DNA from 4 places in the Alteromonas sp. 76-1 genome. Region 1 is predicted to be linked to each of the others. Evidence: predicted binding sites of a transcription regulator. Region 1 holds the regulator's gene; each other region holds the start of a gene.
The links. The regulator FliA, encoded in region 1, starts transcription of late flagellar genes. The targets are predictions, from matches to a motif close to CTAAAGNTNNNNNNNNNNNNGCCGATA.

Region 1 (4,065 bases):
TGGCGTCACTACGAAATGTGCTTCAATACCAAGTTGCTGATTTGATGGAAGCAAAAAGTCGTCGTCAGCAACCTGTACATCATTATTTAATTCAGCGTTTAACCGACATGGGGTTAAGCCAATCATTGGCAGAGCAACTGATTAGTTATACGCCGTCGCATTACAACGAGCGTGACGCTTGGGTATACCTTTTAAACCTATTGGCTAATCGCATTAATGTGACAGGTAACGATATACTTACGCAAAAGGGCGCAGTCGCGTTGGTGGGTCCTACCGGTACAGGTAAAACCACCACAGTTGCTAAATTAGCTGCTCGTTACGCACAGAAATACGGCGCTGACTCCGTTGCCATGATTACGATTGATACCTATCGTATTGCAGCGTTTGAGCAATTGGCCACATATGGAAAAATTATTGGCTGCACAGTGCGTAAAGCACAAAGTAGTGAAGAATTATCAGATTTATTGTTTCAATTACGCCATAAGAGACTAGTGTTAATTGATACGGCAGGCTTTAGTCAACGAGATAGTCGATTAATTAAACAGATAAATCAATTTGATAACGGACAAATGCAGCCAGTGAAAAAATACCTAGTAGCGCAAGCGAATACCCAATATGCTGCATTACAACGTATTATAGATGCGTACGAAGGGGTGGAACTTAGCGGTTGTATCTTTACAAAGCTTGATGAGTGCTACTCTCTAGGCGAAGTGCTTAGCGCTGCGGTGGAGTACCAGTTACCTGTCAGTTATGTAACAGATGGACAGAAAGTTCCTGAAGACATTAAGATTGCAGAAGCAAAATCTTTAGTATCTGCTGCTGCAAAGCTTTATAAAAAGTACGGTTTGAATCATACTACTAGTAACAATGTGGTTAAAACAGCACGAGCAGTATGATTGATGATCAAGCGAGTAGCTTACGAAAAATGAAGCAATCACGATTAATCAAAGTTATCGCCGTCACCGGAGGTAAAGGTGGCGTTGGTAAAACAAATATTACGCTAAACACAGCTATTGCTATGGCAAAGCAGGGAAAGCGCGTAATGGTATTGGATGCAGACTTAGGTCTGGCCAATGTGGATGTAATGCTAGGATTACGCGTAGAGAAAAACCTCTCCCATGTGTTATCTGGTGAGTGTACCTTGGACGATGTACTCGTTACGGGCCCTCACGGTATAAAAATAGCACCAGCCACATCAGGTTCTCAATCAATGGCAGAGCTATCACCAACGCAGCATGCAGGGCTCATTAGAGCTTTCAGCGAATTGCGCACGCCCATTGATGTGCTTATTGTGGATACCGCAGCGGGTATTTCCGATATGGTGCTAAGCTTCTCCAAAGCCTCCCAAGATATTATGGTGGTAGTGTGTGATGAGCCCACTTCACTTACCGATGCCTATGCGTTAATTAAAATTCTTAACCGAGAACATGGTGTCTTTCGCTTCAAAGTTGTCGCTAACATGGTTCGCGATGTTAGAGAAGGTCAGGAACTTTTCAGTAAATTATCTAAAGTAACAGGGCGATTCTTAGATGTTGCGCTAGAATTGGTAGCAACGGTTCCTTTTGACGAGAACATACGCCGAGCAGTTCGTAAGCAAACGTCAATAGTAGATGCTTATCCAAGCTCACCGGCAGCGGTGGCGATTGGCCAGCTAGCAGCCAAAGCAGCTTCTTGGCCTATTCCTGCGCAACCAGGTGGCCATTTAGAATTTTTTATTGAACAACTAATAGCAGATAAAGCAGTAGGAAGTCAGCGTTGAATAGCAAAGCAGCCGCTTATCAACAGCAAACAGACAAGTCACAATTAGTTGAGCGTCACGCTTCGCTGGTGAAGCGGATAGCACACCACTTAATGGCGAGACTGCCAGCCAGTGTTCTTGTCGATGATTTAATCCAGTCAGGTATGATTGGACTGCTAGAAGCTGCACGAAATTTTGACGGTTCCAAAGGTGCAAGTTTTGAAACCTTTGCAGGTATTCGTATTCGTGGCGCTATGCTTGATGAAATAAGAAAAGGTGATTGGACTCCTCGTTCCGTTCATAAAAACGGAAGGGCAATCACAGAAGCCATCTCTCAAGTTGAAGGTGAAACAGGCCGAGACGCGCGAGATGTAGATATTGCGGCTAAAATGAATGTCAGCATGCAAGATTATCATCAAATGCTGAACGAAGTGAATGCCGGGAAATTGGTGGGGATTGAAGACCTTGGGGTTTCTGAAGATGTCATTTCTACAGAAAAGAACCGAGGCAGCGACGCACCGTTAGAAGATTTGATGCAAGGGGCTTTCCAAAAAGCGCTAGCACATGCTATTACTACATTACCCGAACGGGAAGCGATTGTACTTTCTTTATACTATGATGAAGAACTGAATCTTAGAGAAATAGGCGAAGTTCTTGATGTTAGTGAATCGCGAGTAAGTCAAATTCATAGTCAGGCCATGTTAAAACTCAAATCACGAATGAAATCGTGGCAAGTTGACGAAGAATAGAAATTAATAACAATTAACCCCTCATTGGAGGCTATTTTGGATAAAAGTATGAAAATTCTCGTGGTTGACGATTTTTCTACCATGAGACGTATCATAAAGAACCTGCTAAAAGATTTGGGTTTTGCCAATATCCAGGAAGCGGACGACGGTAACACCGCGCTGCCTATGCTACAACAAGGTGATTTTGACTTTGTTGTAACAGATTGGAATATGCCAGGTATGCAAGGTATCGACTTATTACGCGCCATACGTGCCGACGATAAGTTGAAACACCTACCGGTTCTTATGGTAACAGCAGAAGCGAAGAAAGAACAAATCGTTGCCGCAGCGCAAGCTGGTGTGAATGGTTATGTTGTTAAACCTTTCACTGCCGCTACGTTGAAAGAAAAATTAGATAAAATCTTCGAACGTTTAGGTTGATCCAGACGCTCACCAGAGAAATGAGGTTTACTGGATGTCGACAAATGAAAGTGTCTCCATAACGCTCGAAGAAGCCAAAAAATTGGTAGCGTATCTTGAAGAGGGCGATAACGCATCAGCGAACGCTGTCTTAGAAGCCGTTTCGATGAAAGAGTCCATTGAGCTCTTTGCTGAAGTGGGTAAATTAACGCGTCAACTTCATGACTCGTTGAATAACTTCCAAATCGATGAACGTATTAAAAATTTAACCGTTGATGACATTCCTGATGCGCAAACGCGACTGATGTACGTTATCGAAGAAACGGAAAAAGCTGCCAATACCACCATGGACGCAGTTGAAGAGAGTATGCCAATTGCTGAAGTGCTCTCTACCCGTATCGAAAAAATTATGCCGGAATGGAAGAAACTGATGAATCGTCAACTCGAGTTGGGCGAATTCAAAGTTTTATGTGCAGATTTAGACGAATTGCTAGAAGACGGATCGAAACAATCGGCTAAGCTTACATCATTGCTTACCGAAGTGTTAATGGCACAAGGTTATCAAGATCTTACCGGTCAAGTTATTCGCAGAGTGATTGAACTCGTAAAAGAAGTGGAAGATAGCTTAGTTAATATGCTGACGATGTTCGGTGAACCCGAACAGGCGGAGCAAGACAAGCCATTGGAAGCGAAAGTCGAAAAAGTTAACAAGATCGATAGTGTCGAAGCCGAAGGTCCAATTATTGATGCAGACCAACGCGATGATGTGGTATCTGGCCAAGATGACGTAGATGATCTTTTGTCTAGCTTAGGTTTTTAGGGGAGCGGGCGCATGGCGTTTGATGTTGACGAGGATATATTACAGGACTTTCTAGTTGAAGCTGGGGAGATCCTTGAACAATTACAAGAACAGCTCGTTGATCTGGAAAATAATCCTGAAGATGCAGATTTACTGAATGCAATCTTCCGTGGTTACCATACCGTAAAAGGTGGCGCCGGCTTTTTGTCGCTTACCGAATTAGTTGAAATTTGCCACGGTGCAGAAAACGTTTTCGATGTAATGCGAAACGGACAACGTACTCTTACGCCTGAATTAATGGATACCATTCTTCAGGCCACCGATGTAGTAGTAGATATGTTTGAGCGTGTTAAAGCGCAAGAACCTCTAATACCTGCAGA
Region 2 (4,065 bases), 2.0 Mb from region 1:
AAGCGTTAGAAGCTGATACTAAGTTGAAGGTGGAAATTGGCGAAAGAGTTAAAGCCCAATTACGTTTCGTGCAATTGGGCGCAATGTCGAAGCTTGCATCACAAACATCGGCCGACGCATCTTAAGCGTTAAAATCTACAGTTGCTGCAAATCCATTTGTAAAATGCAGAGGGTTACTTTTTAGTTAGTAACACACCCGCTTCTATATGATGGGTGAATGGAAATTGATCGAACAGTGCCGCATTTGCTATTTCGTGAGTTTCACAAAGTAGGCTTAAGTTTTCAGCTAAGGTTTCAGGGTTACAAGAGATATAGATAATATTATCGTACCCTTGAATCATTTTTAATGAATCTACGTCTAACCCTGCTCGGGGTGGGTCAACCAATACAGTGGTAAAATTGTATTCAGTTAAGTTGATACCTTCTAGACGAGAGAAGGTTCGTTCCCCGTTCATTGCTTCGGTAAACTCTTCAGCCGACAATCTCACAATTTTCACGTTATCTAAGTGGTTTGCCGCAATGTTGTATTGCGCCGCTTGTACCGATGGCTTTGCTATTTCAGTCCCTATCACATTGTCAAAATGAACTGCCAATGGCATTGAGAAGTTTCCTGCACCACAATACATTTCTAGTAAATCCCCGGTTAGGGGAGCAGAGCATTCAAGAGACCATTCAATCATGCTGCAATTTACTTCTGCATTAGGTTGGGTAAAGCTATTCTCAATATGTTTGAATTCAAACTCTCGGCCGTTAATAGGTAGGCGTTCTATAATAAAGTCGCTCCCTACAATACGCTTTTGCTTTCTAGCTCGCCCAATAATACTCACAGCCGTAAATTGGGTAGCTAAAAAGGTGCGAAGTAGTTCAGCTTGTGCTTCCCATTCGTCATCTAGTGGCTTGTGATACAGCAAGCTAATAACCAATTCACCGGATAATCCAGTTAGATAATCAATTTGAAACAATTTTTTGCGCAGCAGCTCGTTTGGCTTTAAATAGTCAATTAATTGCTGCATTGCCTTGTTAATGGTTTCACTAGCCGGTGGAAATGTATCTACGCGGTACTTCTCTTTAGAACCTTGATCGAACATGATGTGATAAAGATCGTCACCGTCGTGCCATACACGAAACTCCGCTCGCATACGGTAGTTTTCAGGTTTTGACGGATACACCGACAGACTCGGTGCGTTAAACGGCGTAAGAAGAGTACCTAACCGATCCACTTTCTCATCGAGTTGAGCTTGATAGTCTTTTGCAGTGGTGGTTGTCATGTGGTTCTCCGAACATCATTTAAATAAGGCTGCGAATTGTAGTGCCTTATATTATATGTGCAACGGATAAAACTCACAGAACCAAAAATTTCGTATTAAAATTAAACAATACGTGATTGTTGCCGATAACTTGATTGAGGATAGTGAGGATCAAATTATGAACGTGAGTCAAATTAAGGCTTTCATGGGCGACCAGAAAGTGGATGAAAAGGCATCGGTTCACCCGAATGAAGCTATAAAGAAGCAGCTTCAACAGGAAGGCTTACAGCAAGCAGCCGAGTTTACCAAACAGCATTCAGCAACGGTCACCGTGAATAGCACGCAGACCAGTATCGGCTTAAAGGTCTTCAGTGGTAGCTTAAGTCAAAATGTGGTTGTTGATGGCAAGCGCCCAAATGAAAGCAAGCAGTCTGAAGACGGCGAAGAAAACAAAAGCTTATTCGATTTCGAAAAAGTCGCCCGTAATGTACTTGGGTTCGTGACCGGAGTCATTCAAGGTGCCGCTGATGGTGGTGCGGATGACGATACCCTAAAAGGGTTATTTGGTCAGGCCCGTGAAGGCGTAAGTCGTGGCTTCGCTATGGCTGAAAAGGATCTCGAAGGTTTTATGAATGATGAGATTGAAGAAGGTGTTACTCGTAGCCGTGAAATGATAGACGGCGGCATTAACGATTTAGAACAGAATATCTTCAATCCTAATCCAGCAAGTGTGAGCGAGCTTAACGCGGTATCTGCATCTGATGCTAAATCAGGAAGCTTGCTTATTCGAACCAAAGATGGGGATGAAGTAAACCTTAGCTTTGAAAGTATCAGACAGTTTAGTGCTGCTAGTCAGGCTTCGCTATATATACCCGCGAATGACGATGCTGAAACGTCTAGTTCGAATACAGATTCAGTTGTGGCGCAGCAGTCATCTCAATATGAATACTTTGAACGAAGTGGCATCAGCTTTTCGTTAAAGGGTGAAATAGACGAAGATGAAATGACAGCTATTGCAAATCTTGTGGGTGAAGCACAAGACTTAGCGGATACCTTCTATAGCGGGGATATGGATAAGGCGTTCGAACAAGCGTTGAATTTAGGTTTCGATGATAAAGAGTTAGTTGGGTATGCGTTGCAGTTAAACCGCACTACACAAACCGAAATGGTAAAGGCTTATGAGAACGTAAAGCACTATAGTGAAGAGGGTGAGGCTGAAAACCAATACGGTAATGTAGTCAGTCCAATAGCACAGTATCTCGAAAAGATGATGTCTACATTCGAAAATGCTGAGAATACCCTAGGATCTGGAGATGACTACAATACATTGCTTGCAGGTATTATTAGTGAAATGAAAGATGTACAAATACCTGATTTAGTATCAGCTATAAATCGTTTCCATACGTTTAACCAAAACTTATTAAACGCGATGCCACAGCAAGCGGCTTCAGAATAGAGTAAAAAAAACCTGGGTCATGCCCAGGTTTTTTTAATTTATGCTTGTTCTACTTTGTCTTTAGCTGGCCTAACTTTTAATGTTCGCTCTTGGAACACTGAGTCGTTAGTCTTGGCTATTACTGGGTCAAGGTCGCTAGTTATCACTTCAATAAAGCCATAACCTTTTCGCTTGCCAGTTTTTCTATCCTTCATGAGTCGGACAGATTGTACTTCGACAAAACTACCAAAATACTCTTTAACCGCAGATTCGTTTGCACGATACGGTAGATTACCCACATAGAGTGTTTCAGTGGTTGTGCTGCTGGTGGAGGGCGCAGCTGTTTCAGAGGGTGAATTGTTAAGGAGTGAAGCTAGCCACGGCGTTAATATACCGCTTATTAATAGAGACGCTGAAACCGTTAACGGAACGTGCGCTTCTATACTAGCTGATGAAAACAACAGATATCCTGCGATTGCAAAGATAGCACTAATAACAGTGCATTGAATAAAGCCTACTTTCATATACCTACCTTTCTAGTGTTTATTATCATAATAATGAAGGCTGGTTACAGTTTACTCATTTGTAACAATTAGAACAATAAAATGTGAAAGAACTATCCTAAAGTCCAATGGAATACACCTAAATGATGTAAAAATAAGCGTTTGAGAGTGGAAATGTTATTAAATGCAAATAAGTGCCAAATAACGGTTGATCTTTTACGCCACCTATCTATAATGCGCTCCACGTTTTGAGGGGGCTTCAGGCACTCACAAGACGTAGTGCACAACCTTGAATTAAGACTGATTAAAAAGTTAAAAACTGGGTTGACATCGTAACTTAACGATGTAGAATGCGCGCCTCGCTTCAAGGAGTTGGTAACAACACTGGAAAAGCAGTTTTCATTAACTCTTTGGAGTTAACAACGGTTCGAAAAGAAATTTATGAAAAACGTTGACACTGAAAACGAAACGCGTAGAATGCGCATCCGCTTCGAAGAGAAGCACTCATCGAAAAGGCAATGGCCGTTCGGGTGAGGTGAGGAAGTCTAAGCAACTATATGTAATGTTAGTCCTCCTTGCGCAAAAACAGAATGCTTCGCATTATGATTTTTGCACGATAGTTCTTTAACAATTTATAACAAGACAATCTGTGTGGGCACTCATTAAGAGTGTCACACAACGACGATTCATATTCGATATATTTAATTGAAGAGTTTGATCATGGCTCAGATTGAACGCTGGCGGCAGGCCTAACACATGCAAGTCGAACGGAAACATGTCTAGCTTGCTAGATGATGTCGAGTGGCGGACGGGTGAGTAATGCTTGGGAACTTGCCTTTGCGAGGGGGATAACAGTTGGAAACGACTGCTAATACCGCAT
Region 3 (4,065 bases), 420 kb from region 1:
CCTAAATATCTGGAAGATGCAGATGTTGTTCTTGCGATGTACCACGACCAAGGCCTTCCCGTGCTAAAATATAAAGGGTTTGGCGCTTCGGTTAACATTACCCTTGGCCTTCCATTTATAAGAACATCCGTCGATCACGGTACTGCACTAGATTTAGCAGGCCATGGTAATGCCGATCCTGGCAGTTTCAGAAAAGCATTGGAAAAAGCCATTGAGCTTGCACATCATCAACAATGAGTAAAACACATTTAGGCCACACGGCCAGAAAACGCTTCGGACAAAACTTCCTTCACGACGACTATGTGATTGGACAAATCGTGTCGGCCATTAATCCGCAACACGAGCAAAACTTGGTTGAAATCGGCCCTGGCTTAGGCGCGCTAACCGATCCTGTTTGCGATGAAGTTGAAGCACTTACCGTTATCGAGCTTGACCGAGATTTGGCTAAGCGTTTACGAGAACATCCGTTTAACGGCGATAAGCTAACTGTTATTGAACAAGACGCGATGACCATGGATTTCACCGAGCTGGCTAAAACTATGCCCGTGAAAGATAAAGGGTTGCGCGTTTTTGGTAACTTACCGTATAACATTTCAACGCCGCTAATGTTTCACCTGTTCTCTCACGCTGCGTGCGTAGATGACATGCACTTCATGCTACAAAAAGAAGTGGTGAATCGTTTAGCTGCAGGGCATGGCTCTAAAAGCTATGGCCGATTATCGGTAATGGCCCAATACTATTGTAAGGTTATGCCGGTACTCAATGTGCCACCAGGTGCCTTTAAGCCGCCCCCGAAGGTTGATTCTGCGGTAGTACGTCTTATTCCGCACAAAACACCGCCAGTAGATGTGGTTTCAGTAGCCACCCTTGAGCGAGTATGCGCGCAGGCGTTCAATCAACGTCGCAAGACAATACGAAACTCGTTAAAAGAAAGTCTTACTGAAGCACAAATCAGCGCGCTGGGTATAAACCCAACCGTAAGGGCTGAAGTGCTATCCTTGCAGGATTTCGCCACTATAGCGAATGCAGTATCAGCGTTAGAAGAAGCACAAGAAAATTAAAGTTAGCTTATGAATGAGTCTGAAATTAAGGTGCGGGTGAAAACCCGTCACCTTCCCGAGCACCTACCTTCTGATTCGCCACAATTTGCGTTCGCTTATCACGTGACCATTGTGAATGACAGCCAGGAAACGGTACAACTTATTAATCGTTACTGGCAAATTACCGATGCTAATGGTAAAACCTCAGAGGTGAGTGGCTCAGGTGTTGTGGGTAAACAACCCATATTAAAACCGGGCGAAGATTTTGACTATACCAGTGGTGCAGTACTTGATACCCCGGTAGGAAATATGCAAGGCTATTACGAAATGGAGCGTGAAAACGGAGAACGTTTTCGTGTTCCAATTGAAGTATTCCGTTTAGCGGTTCCCAACATTCTTCACTGATTTTTGAGATTTATGACTTATCGCAACACCTTCGTCGTGGGTGATATTCAAGGTTGTTATAGCGGGCTACAGCGACTGCTGGAGAAAGCCAAATTCTCTGCGGATAAAGATAAACTCTTCGCCGTCGGCGACTTAGTTGCCAGAGGCGAAGACTCGTTAAGCACCTTACGGTTTCTAAAAAGCTTAGGTAGCAGTTTTGAAACCGTACTAGGAAACCATGATCTTCACTTGCTTGCGGTTGCGAACAAAATTCGTAAACCTAAGAAAGCTGACAACCTACAGCCCTTGCTTGATGCTCCCGATTTAAAAGCACTACTAGATTGGCTTCGCCAATTTCCCCTCGCGAAAAAAATCAATGACAATCACACCATCGTACATGCCGGTCTCTACCCTCACTGGAGTACAGACACACTCGTCAGCTTAAGCGATGAAGTCAGTAAGAAATTACAATCGAAGCACTACACTGATTTTTTAAAAAACATGTATGGCAACACACCGGTTAAATGGTCTGATAAACTTGAAGGTGAATCGCGAACCCGCTTTATTGTAAACGCGTGCACCAGAATGCGCTTTCTACACGCAGATACTAGCTTAGAGTTTGAGACGAAAACCCACCCTGCTCAGGCTTCGAAATCTGTTGTTCCTTGGTTCAAGGTAGATAACCTTCATCTTAAGGCACAAGAACAGGTACTCTTCGGTCATTGGGCTGCACTTAACAGCGAGACGCAAGATGATCGTTTTGTCGCGCTAGACACTGGGTATGTTTGGGGTCAAGAAATGACCATGCTGGACGTCAATACAGGTAAACTCATCCAAGTACATGCGTAAATGACTTAATTGATACAGCAAACTACTAAATCGCAATTTCTTGTGCTTTACTTGTTAACTTAATGGCTTACCTGCCGATACGTTGGTTATATACGTTAGTCTATAATCCCATTACCGTTCATGTTATACATTTTAATACCTTCCTCTAGGTCATTGAGGTGTATTTTGGACGTAGTGCGGGGTAGTATCGTCACGCAAAAGAATAAAAAATAGTCTAGGAGTTTCAATGAAGATTACAGTAGCCACTCGCGTAGTCGGCGGTTTTGTAGCAATTACTTGTCTACTGATTGTCATTAGCGTTGTTTCGTTGTTTAACCTCAATTCCATTGGTTCAGCAACCGAAGAGGTAAATGACGTTGCGCTTCCTACAGTCGCGGGTAGTAACGCCTTAAAAGCGAACTTCCTAAACATGGGTAGATTGACATTCGAAGCCTATATTGAAGAAGATTTGTCTGGCCTTCAGGAAAAGCGCACAGCATTCAATCAAAGCCGAGATATGTTCGAGACTGAATATAAGAAGCTTGCCACTGCAGTTGCCAATGAACCTGAACTACAAAGTAAGTTAAACAGTGTTCGAGCTTCCTATGATAACTACATTAAGAATGTTGAAGCGGTTTACCTGAACCACCAAAAATTCATGGATATCCGAAACACCATTGACGACCGTTTAGGTGATGCTGAAGATAACGCTGACGATGCGTCTACTTACCTACTAGACTTTTCTGACCTTGACGCAGTGCAAAGTGACCCAAATCTTAGACGCGCAGCAGATATTGGTAGCCAACTAGAAACCTCATTACTTTCTCTACTTACCGTTTCTTATGAATACGTAAAGACCGAAACTATCGTACGCTCTCAAACCCTGGGTAACGAAGTTGACTTAGTGGTAGATAAGGTTGCTACTTTACTTAGCGATATGAGCCAAGCCGCTGGGCAGCGAGACCAGTCTGGTACGCTTAGCGATATTAATGAATTGGTTAACGATGCCCTTAATGCGATTACAGCCAGTGACGGCGTAATGGCGTTGCATGTAGAGAGGCTAGAACGCAGAAACGATTCTGAGGCGGCACTTAATGCATCAGATAAGAACATTGCAAATGGTATTGTTGAACTTGAACAATTACTAGCGCTTGCGGACGCAAAAGCAAAAGACGTAGAAAATCAAGTGAATGGTGCTATTACTACAGGCAATATCATCATTATAGCGGTGGTAATATTTTCAATTTTGATAGCCGCTGCGATTGGTTACGTGACGGTAAGAGCTATTACCCGTCCTCTTTATCGCGTGAACGAGTTGCTTACCGTAGCATCATCTGGAGACTTAACACATCGCCTTGACGATTCTGCTCAAGATGAATTTGGTCTGTTAGCTAAAAACTGTAATACCCTAATTGGCAACCTCAAAGAGCTGATTTCAGGAATTAATACCCGTGCCGAGCAACTTGCCGCGGCATCAGAACAAACCTCAGCCGTTACTGCGCAAACCACGCATTCGATTCAAGATCAGAAGTCGCAAATTGGCCAAGTGGCAACCGCCACTACAGAGATGCACTCTACCTCACAATTAGTAGTGCAAAACGCTGAAGATACGCTGAGCCAAATTCGCCATGCTGATGCCGAAGCTGAAAATGTACGTCAAATCTCACTTGAGAATAAACGTATTATCGAAATTCTCGCCAAAGACGTTCAAGACGCTGCCGATGTTATCAACAAGCTTCATCAAGACAGCGCTAGCATCGGGGGTATTCTTGATGTTATCCGCGGCGTGGCCGACCAAACTAACCTACTTGCC
Region 4 (4,065 bases), 560 kb from region 1:
ACCGTAAATGTCAGGCCAGTACCAGCTGCTATTGTCCGCAATAAAAAACGGAATGGCGCCAAGTCCACCATAGCCCGTCCACCATCCTGCGGTGGCAACGGAAGATGCAGCAGACAAACCATCATTGTCATTTTCTTCAATAACATCAATTCGATAGCCATCTATCGCAATATCTTGAGTAGAAGAAAAAATGGCGATGAGTAAACCCACCAATGCCAAATAAAACAAGTGACTATTGGCTGATAATTGTGTCATTAACGCACAACACAGGGCTATGCCGCCTTGCATGATGAAAATCCAGCCTCGACGCTGGCCAAGAAAGCGAGGTTTTACGCGGTCAATTAAAGGAGACCAAAGAAAATTGAATGAATAGACCGCAAAGATAGCACCAAACAAGCCAATAGCTGACCGAGATAAGCCTTCATCTTTCAGCCAGGCCGACAGCACTGAGCCGATCATAATCCATGGAAAACCACTGGTAATGCCAAATAGAAATATACTGAGGTAACGACGGTCGTGATAAGTTTTGAGAGAGTCTAACAAATGCGTTCCATGGCCAAAGCGTGATCCATTCATATTGAGCCATGATCACGCTTGAGTTTCAATGAAAACGAGCAATAAAGGGTTGAATCACTGATAAATTAATGAATAACGAAAGCCGCTAGGGGCGGATACCTACACAGTCGATGGGGCAGTGCCCTTTACCTTCTAAGAACAATACACAGTTCATTAACTCATCGACGAGATATTTATCTGAACGTAACTTATCTTCTTGCCAAAAATGGACTTGATGGAGCAAATGCCAAAAGACCCGTTCCTTATAGGTGTAAGGTTGGGTAAATGTGTACTCTATCTGGCCCCATTCTTCCATACTATCCCAAAAGAATAGTTCGATCTCCTCGACCGGAAGCTCTCCTTGCCAAAATGACCTCAGATAAAAACACAGCTGCTTGGCCTTTTTGTTTACGAATGTTTGAACAGTCATAGACACACAGCCGCCGTTATTAAAGATTAAAATGAATTATAGTTCAGAACACCCAGTGATACCTCGTGAAACCCAAGGCAAATAAGATAGGTTACTGTTTTAAGCTATAAATTAGACTAGTTGGTTTAGATCCTAATTACCAGCCTAAATGTTGAGCCCATCCAAGAACGCTGCCAGCAATAAACTGAATTTTAGTGCTATTTTCATTGTCCATTAGACCAAAGGCTGAATTTTGAATGGATAGAGACTGCTGTCTGTAGTGCAGTTTGAGGGAAGTGGTGGCAAGTTGTTTTCGTTTCGTTTGGGTTTGCGACGCCCACGTATTGGTGTCGTTAATTGACAAGTCTAACACCGGAAATTCCGTTCCGGCAATAAATTCAGGTACACCGCGGTTTATGTCGGCATTCGGCCAAAAGGGGGTGATGGCGACCAAAGTGTCTGGTGAAGGAATAATGCCTTTAGAACCTAAATCTAGTAACTGCGCTGCTTGCATGCCATAGGCAATGTTCATTCTAAAGCCCTGATGACTTTCAAGGTGAGTGTTTAGCGCATTAACTAATATGGTTAAGTGTTGGCTGGACGACACGTAACTTTGTCGTTGAAGTCGACTGTCAGTTTTCGGGTGAATGGCTTCATCGACGGGAAGCTCAGGGTCTTCTTCTAGCGTGAATGAAACTGGGCTAACCACCGCATGCCACCCTTTGGCATTAAGTAAGCTGGCTAAATGACGTGCATCCCCTATGGAAAGACCGCTAGGCGAGGCATCAGCTAAAATAATGGCGGCGCCGCGTGAAATAGGTAATGCTGAGGGGCTCTCAAAAATAGGCACGCGGATTTCCCCAGCCATTACATAAGTAATGTCATCGGGTAAAAAAGCGTGGGTAATATCCTCATACAAGCTTTGCCCTTGCGCATAAGGCACAGAACACAGCAAAAAAGATAATAAGCTGCAACCCACCACAAGAAAACGAGATAAACGTAACATGGCGTACCAATAAAGCATTCAACATTCTTATTATCGGCCAAACCTGTGAAAACTTCAGTTCGAACCAAGAGTATTTTAGTGCTTTATGAGTCAACCGCTTATGAAAAAATGGGTGTAGCAGGTTACTAATTAGCGCCCGTAAGTCTTAATCTATAGACAGTGGAGCGGGGGTGTAGTGGGCATAAGCAGTGAACGGAATAGGCGTTTGAAACGTTAACCAATCTTGCGATGCAGGATGTGCAAAGCTCAAGCTTTCTGCATGCAGCTGCAATCGTTCAGCCATACCTAGCGCTTCATCATGGGCATAAAGCCTATCGCCTAAGATAGGGTGACCTAACTCAAGCATATGGACGCGAAGTTGGTGAGAGCGCCCTGTAACTGGGTATAAAGCTACTAGGGTTTCGTTTTCCTCGCCCGCCACGGTGCTAATGGGGGAGTTAACGCCAGGGCTAGTGCCGAAGCTAGTATCATTTTTTGAACTAACCACTTGATGTGATTCGTCAGACGTTACCTCTACCACTTCATAATGGGTCAGGGCTTTTTTGCCGCGCTCATAATCCACCATTTGCTTCGGGCGATTAGGCCAATCACAAATAAGGGGTAAGTTCACTTCCCCTTGGTTGCTTTTAACCTTGCCAAAAACTCGGGCGAAATAGCGCTTCTTGGTTTGGCGTAATTCAAATTGCTTTGAAATATGCCGATGGCTTTCTTTGTTTAGCGCCATCACCATAATGCCCGATGTTGCCATATCAAGCCTATGTACCACAGTGGCCGTAGGAAACACGGTATTTACTCTGCTTATAAGCGAGTCTTTATGTTCTTCTGCTTTACCGGGCACACTTAATAAGCCACTGGGCTTATTCGCTACCAAGATGTCATCATCTTGGTAGAGAATAGTTAAATAAGGCTGTAGCGGCGGGTTATATACAAATGCAGGATTAGCCATTAAGGATTGTTCACCACTAAACGTAATGCATCAAACTGTACGTCCGCGCCTTGTATTACTTTGTCTAAGGCACTCATTTGGTTTTCAATAAATTCAATTTCACTGTCACGTACTGACGGGTTACGCTTTTGCAAATCGACTAAACGCTGAATTTCACTGTTTAGCGTTTTATGCATGTCTTGCAGTGCATCATGCAGTTTTTGATTCGCTTGTTGATGTGCCAGTTTACGGCTGTTTTCAATTGCTAAAGTAAGCGGTTGATGCAGTGCTTTTATCAGCTGGTGCGAAATTTTTCGGTTTACCTTACGCTTCACGTCAAAGGTTAAATCTACCTGGTTGCCTTGCGCATCTAAACAAATGCGCAGTGGCGTTTGCGGTAAAAAGCGGCCAAGTTGCAACGCTTTAGGGGCGTTAGCATCTAATACAAATAACGCCTCTAACCAGTAAGCGCCTTTGGGTAAGCCAGGGTCGGCAATAAAACCAATGCTGCTCTTACCATGCACATCACTAAGCACTAAATCGATAGCGGTATGTACAAGAGGGTGATCCCAACTTAAGAATTGAACATTTTCCAAGGTGGTAGCCACGCGGCGTTTATAGGTTACCGTCATGCCTTCAGGATCGAGACCTGGTAATTGACTAACCATAGATTCGGTTGGCATTAGAATAAAGCAATCGCTGCCTTTTTCTTCTTGCTGAACACCAATAGCATCAAATAGTCGGCCCATAAAGCGAGACAAATCTTGCGAGTTATCAAGCAATATGATGTCTTCAAGTAACTGTTCAACACGGCCTTCACCCGATGCATTAAGCTCTAATAAACGGTCACGACCCGCTTCTAGCTGTGCTACTAGCTGGCTATTTAATGTGGTACTTAAGTTGATAAGTTCATCACGGGTATGAAGGTCGTGTGGGTGCAAACACGCGCCAATCAACAAGGTTTTTACGTCGTCAAACACGCCTGATCCAGTAGGGCAGGTTTTCTCAAACGCATTCAACCCTTCATGATACCAATCCACCAACACGTGCTGAGCCGTGTTTTTCAAATAAGGTACATGAATTTCAACGGTTTGAGTTTGACCGATACGATCTAGGCGACCAATTCGCTGCTCTAGTAAATCTGGTGTAACGGGTAAATCGAACAACACC

Region 2: ALT761_RS16955 (DUF5610 domain-containing protein) is a predicted target of FliA. The motif match lies at 1,370-1,396, and genes of this name have one in related genera.
Region 3: ALT761_RS03460 (HAMP domain-containing methyl-accepting chemotaxis protein) is a predicted target of FliA. The motif match lies at 2,327-2,353, and genes of this name have one in related genera.
Region 4: ALT761_RS02935 (DUF3530 family protein) is a predicted target of FliA. The motif match lies at 2,002-2,028, and genes of this name have one in related genera.

What each region holds. Positions count from the first base shown of each region.
Region 1 covers NZ_LR136958.1:1,242,184-1,246,248, forward strand. Annotated here, with positions in the region: gene flhF (flagellar biosynthesis protein FlhF) at 1-896, shown strand, start outside; gene ALT761_RS05160 (MinD/ParA family protein) at 893-1,759, shown strand; gene ALT761_RS05165 (RNA polymerase sigma factor FliA) at 1,756-2,487, shown strand; gene cheY (chemotaxis response regulator CheY) at 2,524-2,907, shown strand; gene ALT761_RS05175 (protein phosphatase CheZ) at 2,942-3,706, shown strand; gene ALT761_RS05180 (chemotaxis protein CheA) at 3,719-4,065, shown strand, end outside.
Region 2 covers NZ_LR136958.1:4,002,939-4,007,003, reverse strand. Annotated here, with positions in the region: gene fabR (HTH-type transcriptional repressor FabR) at 1-125, shown strand, start outside; gene trmA (tRNA (uridine(54)-C5)-methyltransferase TrmA) at 174-1,268, opposite strand; gene ALT761_RS16955 (DUF5610 domain-containing protein) at 1,426-2,703, shown strand; gene ALT761_RS16950 (RNA recognition motif domain-containing protein) at 2,742-3,206, opposite strand; rRNA gene ALT761_RS16945 (16S ribosomal RNA) at 3,888-4,065, shown strand, end outside.
Region 3 covers NZ_LR136958.1:826,099-830,163, reverse strand. Annotated here, with positions in the region: gene pdxA (4-hydroxythreonine-4-phosphate dehydrogenase PdxA) at 1-237, shown strand, start outside; gene rsmA (16S rRNA (adenine(1518)-N(6)/adenine(1519)-N(6))-dimethyltransferase RsmA) at 234-1,061, shown strand; gene apaG (Co2+/Mg2+ efflux protein ApaG) at 1,071-1,445, shown strand; gene ALT761_RS03465 (symmetrical bis(5'-nucleosyl)-tetraphosphatase) at 1,458-2,273, shown strand; gene ALT761_RS03460 (HAMP domain-containing methyl-accepting chemotaxis protein) at 2,500-4,065, shown strand, end outside.
Region 4 covers NZ_LR136958.1:686,334-690,398, forward strand. Annotated here, with positions in the region: gene ALT761_RS02925 (AmpG family muropeptide MFS transporter) at 1-543, opposite strand, end outside; gene ALT761_RS20910 (hypothetical protein) at 662-985, opposite strand; gene ALT761_RS02935 (DUF3530 family protein) at 1,122-1,988, opposite strand; gene ALT761_RS02940 (pseudouridine synthase) at 2,116-2,916, opposite strand; gene rapA (RNA polymerase-associated protein RapA) at 2,916-4,065, opposite strand, start outside.